One region of the Streptomyces sp. NPDC019224 genome, then DNA from elsewhere that is predicted to be linked to it. Evidence: riboswitches for the same ligand, from Rfam matches in the RefSeq annotation. Region 1 holds a riboswitch; each other region holds the start of a gene.

The links. Region 1 has a riboswitch for cyclic di-AMP ahead of ABZ564_RS03610 (NlpC/P60 family protein). Riboswitches for the same ligand answer to the same signal wherever they lie in the genome.
Positions count from the first base shown of each region.
Region 2: another riboswitch for cyclic di-AMP. It lies ahead of ABZ564_RS19350 (C40 family peptidase); the one in region 1 lies ahead of ABZ564_RS03610 (NlpC/P60 family protein).
Region 3: another riboswitch for cyclic di-AMP. It lies ahead of ABZ564_RS03825 (M23 family metallopeptidase); the one in region 1 lies ahead of ABZ564_RS03610 (NlpC/P60 family protein).
Region 4: another riboswitch for cyclic di-AMP. It lies ahead of ABZ564_RS29350 (M23 family metallopeptidase); the one in region 1 lies ahead of ABZ564_RS03610 (NlpC/P60 family protein).

Region 1 covers NZ_JBEYCF010000003.1:215,856-218,046, reverse strand. The annotation lists gene pcrA (DNA helicase PcrA) at 1-953, opposite strand, end outside; cyclic di-AMP (ydaO/yuaA leader) riboswitch at 1,115-1,265, shown strand; gene ABZ564_RS03610 (NlpC/P60 family protein) at 1,264-2,191, shown strand, end outside.
Region 2 covers NZ_JBEYCF010000028.1:43,369-45,559, reverse strand. The annotation lists gene ABZ564_RS19360 (helix-turn-helix transcriptional regulator) at 1-12, opposite strand, end outside; gene ABZ564_RS19355 (ATP-binding protein) at 218-649, shown strand; gene ABZ564_RS19350 (C40 family peptidase) at 682-1,155, opposite strand; cyclic di-AMP (ydaO/yuaA leader) riboswitch at 1,159-1,355, opposite strand; partial or broken gene ABZ564_RS19345 (prevent-host-death protein) at 1,798-1,896, shown strand; gene ABZ564_RS19340 (ABC transporter permease) at 1,965-2,191, opposite strand, start outside.
Region 3 covers NZ_JBEYCF010000004.1:22,929-25,119, forward strand. The annotation lists gene ABZ564_RS03820 (aldo/keto reductase) at 1-64, opposite strand, end outside; gene ABZ564_RS03825 (M23 family metallopeptidase) at 227-1,390, opposite strand; cyclic di-AMP (ydaO/yuaA leader) riboswitch at 1,402-1,555, opposite strand; gene ABZ564_RS03830 (PP2C family protein-serine/threonine phosphatase) at 1,767-2,191, opposite strand, start outside.
Region 4 covers NZ_JBEYCF010000065.1:17,116-19,306, reverse strand. The annotation lists gene ABZ564_RS29350 (M23 family metallopeptidase) at 59-892, opposite strand; cyclic di-AMP (ydaO/yuaA leader) riboswitch at 906-1,070, opposite strand; gene ABZ564_RS29345 (pitrilysin family protein) at 1,314-2,191, opposite strand, start outside.

The DNA of each region.
Region 1 (2,191 bases):
TGGTCCGCGTCACCCACGACGCACAGCTCGGCGGGCGCGTCCTCCGGGCCGACCGGGCCGACCAGCTCCCGTACGAGGGTGTACTGGGCGTGGTTGGTGTCCTGGTACTCGTCGACCAGGACGTGGCGGAAGCGGCGGCGGTAGTGCTCGGCGACGTCGGGGAAGGCCTGGAGCAGGTGGACCGTCGTCATGATGATGTCGTCGAAGTCCAGCGCGTTGGCCTCGCGCAGCCGGGCCTGGTACATCGCGTACGCCTGGGCCAGGGTCTTCTCGAAACCGTCGCTCGCCTGTCCGGCGAAGGTCTCCTCGTCGATGAGCTCGTTCTTGAGGTTGGAGACCTTGGCGGTGAAGGACTTCGGCGGGTAGCGCTTGGGGTCCAGCTCCAGGTCGCGGCAGACCAGGGCCATCAACCGCTTGGAGTCGGCCGCGTCGTAGATCGAGAACGAGGAGGTGAAGCCGAGCTTCTTCGACTCGCGGCGCAGGATGCGGACGCACGCGCTGTGGAAGGTCATGACCCACATGGCGTTGGCCCGGGGTCCGACCAGCTGCTCGACGCGTTCCTTCATCTCGCCGGCGGCCTTGTTGGTGAAGGTGATCGCCAGGATCTGGCCGGGGTGCACGCCCCGCTCGGCCAGCAGGTGGGCGATGCGGTGGGTGAGGACCCGGGTCTTGCCGGAGCCGGCGCCGGCGACGATGAGCAGGGGCGACCCGGCGTGCACGACGGCGGCGCGCTGCTCGGTGTTCAGGCCGTCGAGCAGGGCCTCGGGATCGATGACGGGGCGGTGCGCGCCGTCGCGGTAGTACGCGTCACGCGACGGCGGGGGCCCGTCGAACATGCCCGCGAACAGGTCCTCCGGCACCGCTTCGGGCGCGGAGTCCTCGGGGGGCGGCGGGGGCCCGTCCTCCTCGTGCTGGAGGCCGGCCAGGAAACTGTCGTCAAAGAGGCTGCTCATCGCTGTCCGAGTCTAAAGCTCCCGACCGACACCCGGCCCCGCTCCGAGAAGGTCACGGAAATGTATCGGGCATATCGAACACCAACCTTCACAGCGGCCCCATGAGTTGGCTAGCGTGCTCGTTCGGACGGCCCGTACCCCCAGAGGCGACCCACGCCGAGCGGGCCCCCACGCCGAATCCGGGCTCGCCCGGAACCGGGGACCCACACGCATCACCGGGGTGAATCGGTCCGCCCCCACGGGACCGTAGGGCAGCCTTCCGTTCCGCCCGAACCCGACAGCTAACCCGGTAGGCGGTCCACGGAAGGAGATGCCGGCCTTGGCGTCGCATCGCAAACCGCGCACCCGGGTGCGCGCCACCGCCCCCGCCCTCGGGCTCACCTCGGCCGCGCTGGCATCGGTGACCCTGTTGTCCTCGCAGAGCGCGATGGCCGCCCCGGCGCCGAAGCCGAGCATCGAGGACGTGCAGAAGAAGGTCGACGACCTCTACCGGCAGGCGGGCACCGCGACCCAGAAGTACAACCAGACGAAGGAGGCCGCGGACAAGCAGCGGACCAGGGTCGACACGCTGCTGGACGACGTGGCCAAGCGCACCGCGAAGCTGAACGACGCCCGCAGGACGCTCGGCAACTACGCCGCGGCCCAGTACCGCGACGGCGCCCTCGCGCCGACCGCCACCTTCTTCCTGGCCGACGACCCGCAGTCGTTCTTCGACCAGACCCATCTCATGGACCGGATGGCCGAGCGCCAGCAGCGGGCGGTCACGGAGTTCCGTACGCAGCAGGCGAAGGCGTCCAAGCAGCGGGCCGAGGCCGTGAAGAGCCTGGAGACCCTCACCGAGGCGCAGACCGCGCTGCGCACCAGCAAGCAGAACGTCCAGAAGAAGCTGACCGAGGCCCGGACGCTGCTGTCGAAGCTGACCGCCGAGGAGAAGGCGCGCCTGGCGGAGCTGGAGCGCAAGAAGGAGGCGGAGGCCAGGCGCAAGGCGGAGGAACTGGCGCAGAGGCAGGCCGCCGCCAGGAAGGAGGCCGAGCGCAAGGCCGAGGAGCCGGGCGACGGCGGTACGGAGACGGGTTCGAGTTCCGCTTCCGGTTCGGGTTCGGATTCCGCTTCCGGTTCGGATTCCGCTTCCGGTTCGGGCTCCGGCAGCAGTGCGTCGACGAAGGCGGAGAAGGTCCTCGCGTTCGCCCGGGCGCAGATCGGCAAACCGTACGTCTGGGGAGCGACCGGCCCCTCCT
Region 2 (2,191 bases), on a different contig from region 1:
GCCGTGCTGCATCTGATGGCTCCCTCCCGCTGCCTGTCGAGGGGACAGTGTGGCGCCCGTGCGGGGCCGGGCGGGGAGAGTTCACCGGTTTGAGCGACAGATATATGCATATCTTGGTGGATCGCCGCCGCGGAGGGCAGCATCAATGGCAATCTGGCGCGAAGCACAACCGGACCGCTCGCCGGCCCGGTACCGGGTGGGAAAGGGACGGCTCGCCATGGCAGACCATCAAGAAGCACGTGTCACTCTGCCGAGCGAGCCGGTCTCGGTCTCCGCGGCCCGGAAGTACGTGGCCCGGGTCCTGGCGGAGTGGGGCCTGCCCGACGACGCGGAGACCGCCGACACCGTGCGCCTCATCATCTCGGAGCTGGCCACCAACGCCGTCCTGCACACCTTCGGACAGTCGCCCACCTTCACCGTGGACCTGCGTCTGGAGCGGGAGGAGCAGCTGCGCCTCGGTGTGACGGACAGCCATCCCCGCCGGCCCCAGCGGCTGCCCGCCGCCGTCCAGCAGGACAACGGGCGGGGCATGGTCATCATCCGCTCGCTGGCCAAGGAGTACGGCGGCCGGCTGACCGTCACACCCACCGCCGACGGCGGCAAGACCGTCTGGGTGGCCCTCCCGTGGCAGGTCCCCGTCCAGCCCTGAGGCGGGCCGGGACCGGTCGGCAGGCGCACGCCTCAGCTCACCCGGCCGTAGTGGACGCTCCTGGTCCAGATCCTCTCCAGGCGGACCACGGCGCCGGCCTTCGGCGAGTGCCAGATCCTCCCGCTGCCGGCGTAGATGCCCACGTGGTAGACGCTGCGCCCGGAATGGAAGAAGACCAGGTCGCCTCGTTGCCGTTGGGACGCCGAGATGTGCCTGGTCCTGTTGTACTGCTGCTGGGCCGTCCGGGGGAGTTTCTTGCCGGCCTTCTTGAACGAGTAGAGCGTCAGCCCCGAACAGTCGAAGCTGCCGGGTCCGGTGGCGCCCCAGCGATAGGGCGCCCCCTTCTTCGACGCCGCGATCTTCAGCGCCTTCATCGCATGGCCGGCCGCCTGCGCCTCGGACGCGGCGCCGGGGACGAACAGCGTGCCGCCGACGGCGGCGAGAGTCATGACCGAGGCCGTCGTGGCCCGGGCGAGCAGAGACGGGACATGAACCTGCGCACTCATGCGCAACCCTTCGTCAGCCGCCTGTGAAGGATGACCTGTCGGGTTCGGGCTGGCGAAGTTGCCCGGCCGCGCGCGGCGGCTTCACCCCGAGGGACAGCCGGAGATCCGGCGGTCCCGTAGTGCTCGGGTCCTCCACTCCTGCCGATCCACTCCTGTCGACCAGGCATCCGGACGGCGGCAGGACTCGGCGTCCGCCCGGACCGCCCCGCCGCGGCGGCGGGGGCTTGTCGTCCCAGGGATCTTGACTCACCTCGTGCCGGATTTCCGAGGTGAAACGGCCATAAGTGAAGACCGGTACGGATAGCCCGTTCAGGTGGACAGGCGCCGTTCCACCGCCCTGCCCCGCTCCCGCGGCCATGCCGGTACCAGCGGCGTCGCGGAGGAAGCCGCCCCGCGCGCATCACGGACAGGCAAATCGAGCCGTCGCTCGTGAGGGGGAACGCCTACGCCGAACGAGCGAGGAAATCCTGTGCACCCGTCGGGCGTGTCGTCATGACCGGGTGCGTCAACTCGGGGGAGCCGGCGGCAGGGTGACCCGGGCCGCCCGCCGCTCGCCGTCCAGCACCCGGAGCGCCCGGGTCAACGTGGTGCTGTGGAGGTGTGTTTCACCGCGCCGGTGCATCAGCGCGAGTGCGTCCCCGTTCGGTCTCCTCGATCGGCGCCGCCCCGTCCGCTCCCGGCGAACGGCACCGCTTCGGCATCGCCGCGGAGCATCGCGGGCACCACGGGCGGGACGACTGACCCTTCGTACGCAACCGTGCGCCCCCGTCCGCTGGGACGGGGGCGCACGACGGTGGTGTGCGGGAGGATCAGCCCGCCGGCACGGGCTCCCGCCCGGCGGCGACCGGCGAGGTGTCCGGCGCCGCGATCCCGCGGCGGCCGCCGATGAGTACGGCGGCCAGTCCGAGCACCGCCCACGCGCCGAGCGTCAGAGCCGCCCCGCCCGCCGCGGCGCCGTCGAAGAACGCCACCGATCGCAGCAGTGATCCGCCCGCGCCGGGCGGCAGCAGCTGACCGAGCGCGCCGATCGGCCGGG
Region 3 (2,191 bases), on a different contig from region 1:
TTCCACCGAGGCAGAGCGGGAAGACCTGGAGGCCGGACGGGCCGAGATTGCGCAGAGAAGTCATGGGTGGCACAACGGTCTCCGGCCACCCACATATTCCATGCCGTATACATCCGACCGAGGGCGGACCGGCAGCCCTGGCGTCGGGGGGTGTGCGTCAGGGCTGCCGGGGTTCGGAGGACCGCGAGGGGGGAACGGGCGGGGTTCGACGAGGGCCGCGGAGACCTCAGACGGTCATGCCGCGGGCGCGCAGCCAGGCCATCGGGTCGATGCCGGTGCCGTCCGGCGTGTGGACCTCCAGGTGGAGGTGCGGGCCGGTCACATTGCCGGTCGCGCCGACGCGGCCGATGGTGTCGCCGGTGGTGACCTTCTGGCCGACGGTGACACCGATCGAGGACTGGTGGCAGAACCACAGCTCGGTCCCGTCCTCCAGCTCCAGCACCGTGCGGTAGCCGTAGGAGCCGGACCAGCCGGCCGACTTGATGGTGCCGGTGTGGACGGCCTTGATCGGGGTACCGGTCGGCGCCGCGAAGTCGAGGCCCGTGTGGTAGCCGGAGGACCACATCGAGCCGGCCTCGCCGAACGTCGAGGTGATCGTGTACGAGGACGTGGGAATGGCGTAGCTGGCGGCGAGCTTGGCCAGGCGCAGGGCCTCGGCCTTCTTCTTCGCCTCCTCCTCCGCCTTCTTCTTCTCGGCGGCGGCCTTGGCCTCCGCCTCGTCCTGCTGCTTCTTCGCCTCGGCGGCGGCCTTCTCCGCCGCGGCCTTCTCCTCGGCGGCCTTGGCCTCGGCGTCGGCGGCGCCCTGCTGCTGCTCGGCCTGCTGGAGGATGCGGGCGCGCAGCGCCTCGCCGGCGTCCGTGGTGCCCTGCTCGGCCTCGGCGGTGGTGATGCCGGCGGTGGTCAGCGGGGCGGCAGCGACGGCGGGGGTTTCGGCCTCGGCCTCGGTCTCGTCGGAGAACAACGCCCCTACGCCGGGAAGGGACTTGGCGTCGGGGAGATTGTCCGCGATGGAATCGGGAAGAGAAATGGAGACCGGCGGTTTGCTCTGCGCGGTGGCCATGCCGCCCGCACCGACGGCCGCGATGACACCGACGCCGAGGACGGTGGAGCTACGGGCCAGACCATTGCGCTGCTTGGCGACACGGTGCTTGCCGCGGACGGGGCGGACGGACTCCTCCGTGGGGTTCCATTCCTCCCAGGCCCGCTCGGAGGCGGCCTCATCGGCGCGGAAGCCGCCGGTGGAACCGGTGTCGTAGCCGTTGCCCCGATCGGTCGCGTAGTCGCTCCCGTATTCCGGGATGTACGCGGTGCCGGGGCCGTTCGCGAAGTCGGCGCCGTACTCGGGCACGAACCGGGAGGGGGATTCGGGGGCAGGCTTGTTGGACGCCACGCGGGCGCACTCCTTTCCTTCCTTCTCGCCTACCGGGTTAGCTGACGGGTTCGGAGCAGGAAGGTCTCCTACGGGTCCCTCCGCCTCTCGTGAAGACAGAGATGCCCGATTCACCCCATATTGATGGTTCCCCGGTTCCCTTGCGGAATTCGGCGCTCGCGCACGGTGCCGCCACTGACGACGGCTGGGACAACCGCGCTGCGTTATCGAACGTTAATAGACAGACGGCTCCGATTCCAAGCCGTTCCCACTGATCGTTCACGTCTTTGGCCTGGACTTTGCGGGACGTAACCGGGCGGAATCGGGCGAGTTGACCGGCCCTCACCCCTTACCCGTTTTCTGACGTTGCGTCAAACGTTATGCGGAGCGACGCCTTTCAGTTACGCAGGGTGGCACCCGGCTTGACGAGCTTCACCGTCCTGCGCCGGTCGGGCCCGCCCTTCGTCGGCCGCGTGACCGCGAGCAGCGCCATGTCGTCCGTCAACTCGCCTCCCGCATGCAGCCGTACGTCCTCGGTCAGCGCGGACAGCAGCTCCTCGGGCCCGGGAAAGAGGCGCCCGCGCAGCCGCTCCGCCGGCTCGTAGAAGACCCCGTCGGCGTCGCGTGCCTCGGACAGGCCGTCCGTGTAGAGCAGGAGCGTCCCGCCGGCCGGCAGCTCCCACTCGTCCGAGCGGTCCGGCCGCGCACCCAGGCCCATGCCCAGCGGCAGCGCCGGCTCCGAGGGCGCCAGGGCCTCCACCGCCCCGCCCCCGTGCAGCAGCAGCGGATCGGGGTGGCCGCGGTTCACGATCCGCACCGACC
Region 4 (2,191 bases), on a different contig from region 1:
GGGTACGGCGAAGGCCCCGGCAGGATGCCGGGGCCTTCGCCGGGGAGCCTGTGACCGGTCAGACGCTGACACCGTGGGCGCGCAGGTACGCGACCGGGTCCATGTCGGAGCCGTAGGAGGGCGTGGTGCGGGCCTCGAAGTGGAGGTGCGGGCCGGTGGAGTTCCCGGTGGAGCCGGAGAGTCCGATCTGCTGCCCGGCGGCGACGCTCTGGCCGACGAAGACGCCGATCGACGAGAGGTGGCCGTACTGGGTGTACGTGCCGTCCGTCATCCGGAGCACGATGTTGTTGCCGTACGCCCCGCCCCAGCCGGCCTCGACGACCGTACCGGCACCGACGGCGACGACGGAACTGCCGGACGCGGCGTGGAAGTCGATGCCGGAGTGGCTGCCGGACGACCAGAGCGAGCCGCTGGACTTGTAGCCGGTGGTCACGTACGAGCCGGCGACGGGGAGGCGGTAGGACGTGCCCAGGGCGGCGCGGGCGGTGGAACGGCCGGCGCGCGCGGATGCCTCGCGGGCCGCCTCGGCCTTCGCCCTGGCCGCTGCCTTGACCTTGGCGGCCTTCGCGGCGGCCTGCTTCTTCGCGGCCTCGGCCTTCTTCTTGGCCTTGGCCTTGGCCGCCGCCTTCTTCTCGGCGACGTCGGCCAGGTGATGCTGCGCGGCGGCCTGGGCCTCGATCCGCTCGGCGAGGGTGCTCTCGACGGTGAGGAGCTGGGAGAGGCCGGTCCCGGTGGCCGTGGGGGCCGTCCCGGTGTCGGCGGCGAGGGCCGGGGAGGCGAGGGAGCCGATGACGCCGGTGGTGGCGAGGGTCGCGATGCCGACGGCCTTGGCGCCGGTACGCGTCAGACGGCTCGGGGCACGGTGCTTCCCGGTCGCACGGGTGAACGCCATGAGGTGGCTGGTCCTTTCCTTCCTTCTCGCCTACCGGGTTAGCTGACGGGTTCGGAGCAGGAAGGTCTCCTACGGGCGCCTTGCCCCGGAGGGGGCGGGCGTCCGATTCACCCCAGGGACTGCATGGGTCCCCGGCTCCCCGGGCTCGCGCCTGACGGGGACTCGGCGATGGCTGCCCGGTACGTCACGGATGCGGCGTACGAGTGGCGGACAGCGGGCCCGACGCTAATCGGCCGGACTTCCCGTCACCAAACGGGCAGGGGGTTTTGTAGCGCATCCCACAGGGTGAATCGGTTCCCTTGTGCGCAAATTGACGCATAAAGGAAAAAAATGGTCCGGCGTCGAGCGGGTACGCGGGGAGGCTCCGGCACAACAGCGCGCCGGAGCCTCCCGTGGCCCGTGCAGCGGGCGAAGTGGCCGGTCAGCCGGTGACGACCGACACCTCTCCGATCCCGAGGGCCCTGACCGGCTCCTCGATGCGCGAGGCGTCGCCGACCAGGACCGTGACCAGCCGGTCCACCGGGAATGCGCTGACCACGGCCGCGGTCGCCTCGACGGTGCCGGTCTCGGCGAGGCGGGCGTACAGCGTCGCCTGGTAGTCGTCCGGGAGGTGCTGCTCCACCTGGTCGGCCAGGGTGCTCGCGACGGATGCGGCCATCTCGAACTTCAGCGGGGCCACCCCCACGAGGTTCTGCACGGCCGTCTCGCGCTCGGCGTCCGTCAGGCCCTCGGCGGCCAGCGTCCGCAGGACCTTCCACAGGTCCTCCAGGGCCGGTCCGGTGGACTCGGTGTCCACGGAACCGCTGATGGCCAGCATCGCGGCGCCCGTCGCACCCGAGGCGGAGTCCGCGGCGCTGGAGCGGAGCACCTGGGCGAAGGCCCGCACGCCGTAGGTGTACCCCTTCTCCTCGCGCAGCACCCGGTCGAGCCGGGAGGTGAGGGTGCCACCCAGGCAGTAGGTGCCGAGCACCTGGGCCGGCCACACGCTGTCGTGGCGGTCGGCACCGATGCGGCCGATCAGCAGTTGCGTCTGCACCGCGCCGGGGCGGTCCACGATGATCACGCGGCCGGTGTCGTCGGCAGTGATCGGCGGGGCGGGGCGGGGCTCGACGATGTCCCCGGACCAGTCGCCGAGGGTCTCGGCGAGCAGGGCGTCCAGGTCGATGCCGGTGAGGTCGCCGACGACCACGGCGGTCGCGGCGGACGGGCGGATGTGCGCGTCGTAGAAGGCGCGCACGGCCGCGGCGTCGATCCGCTCGATGGTCTCCTCGGTGCCCAGGCGCGGGCGCGAGATGCGGG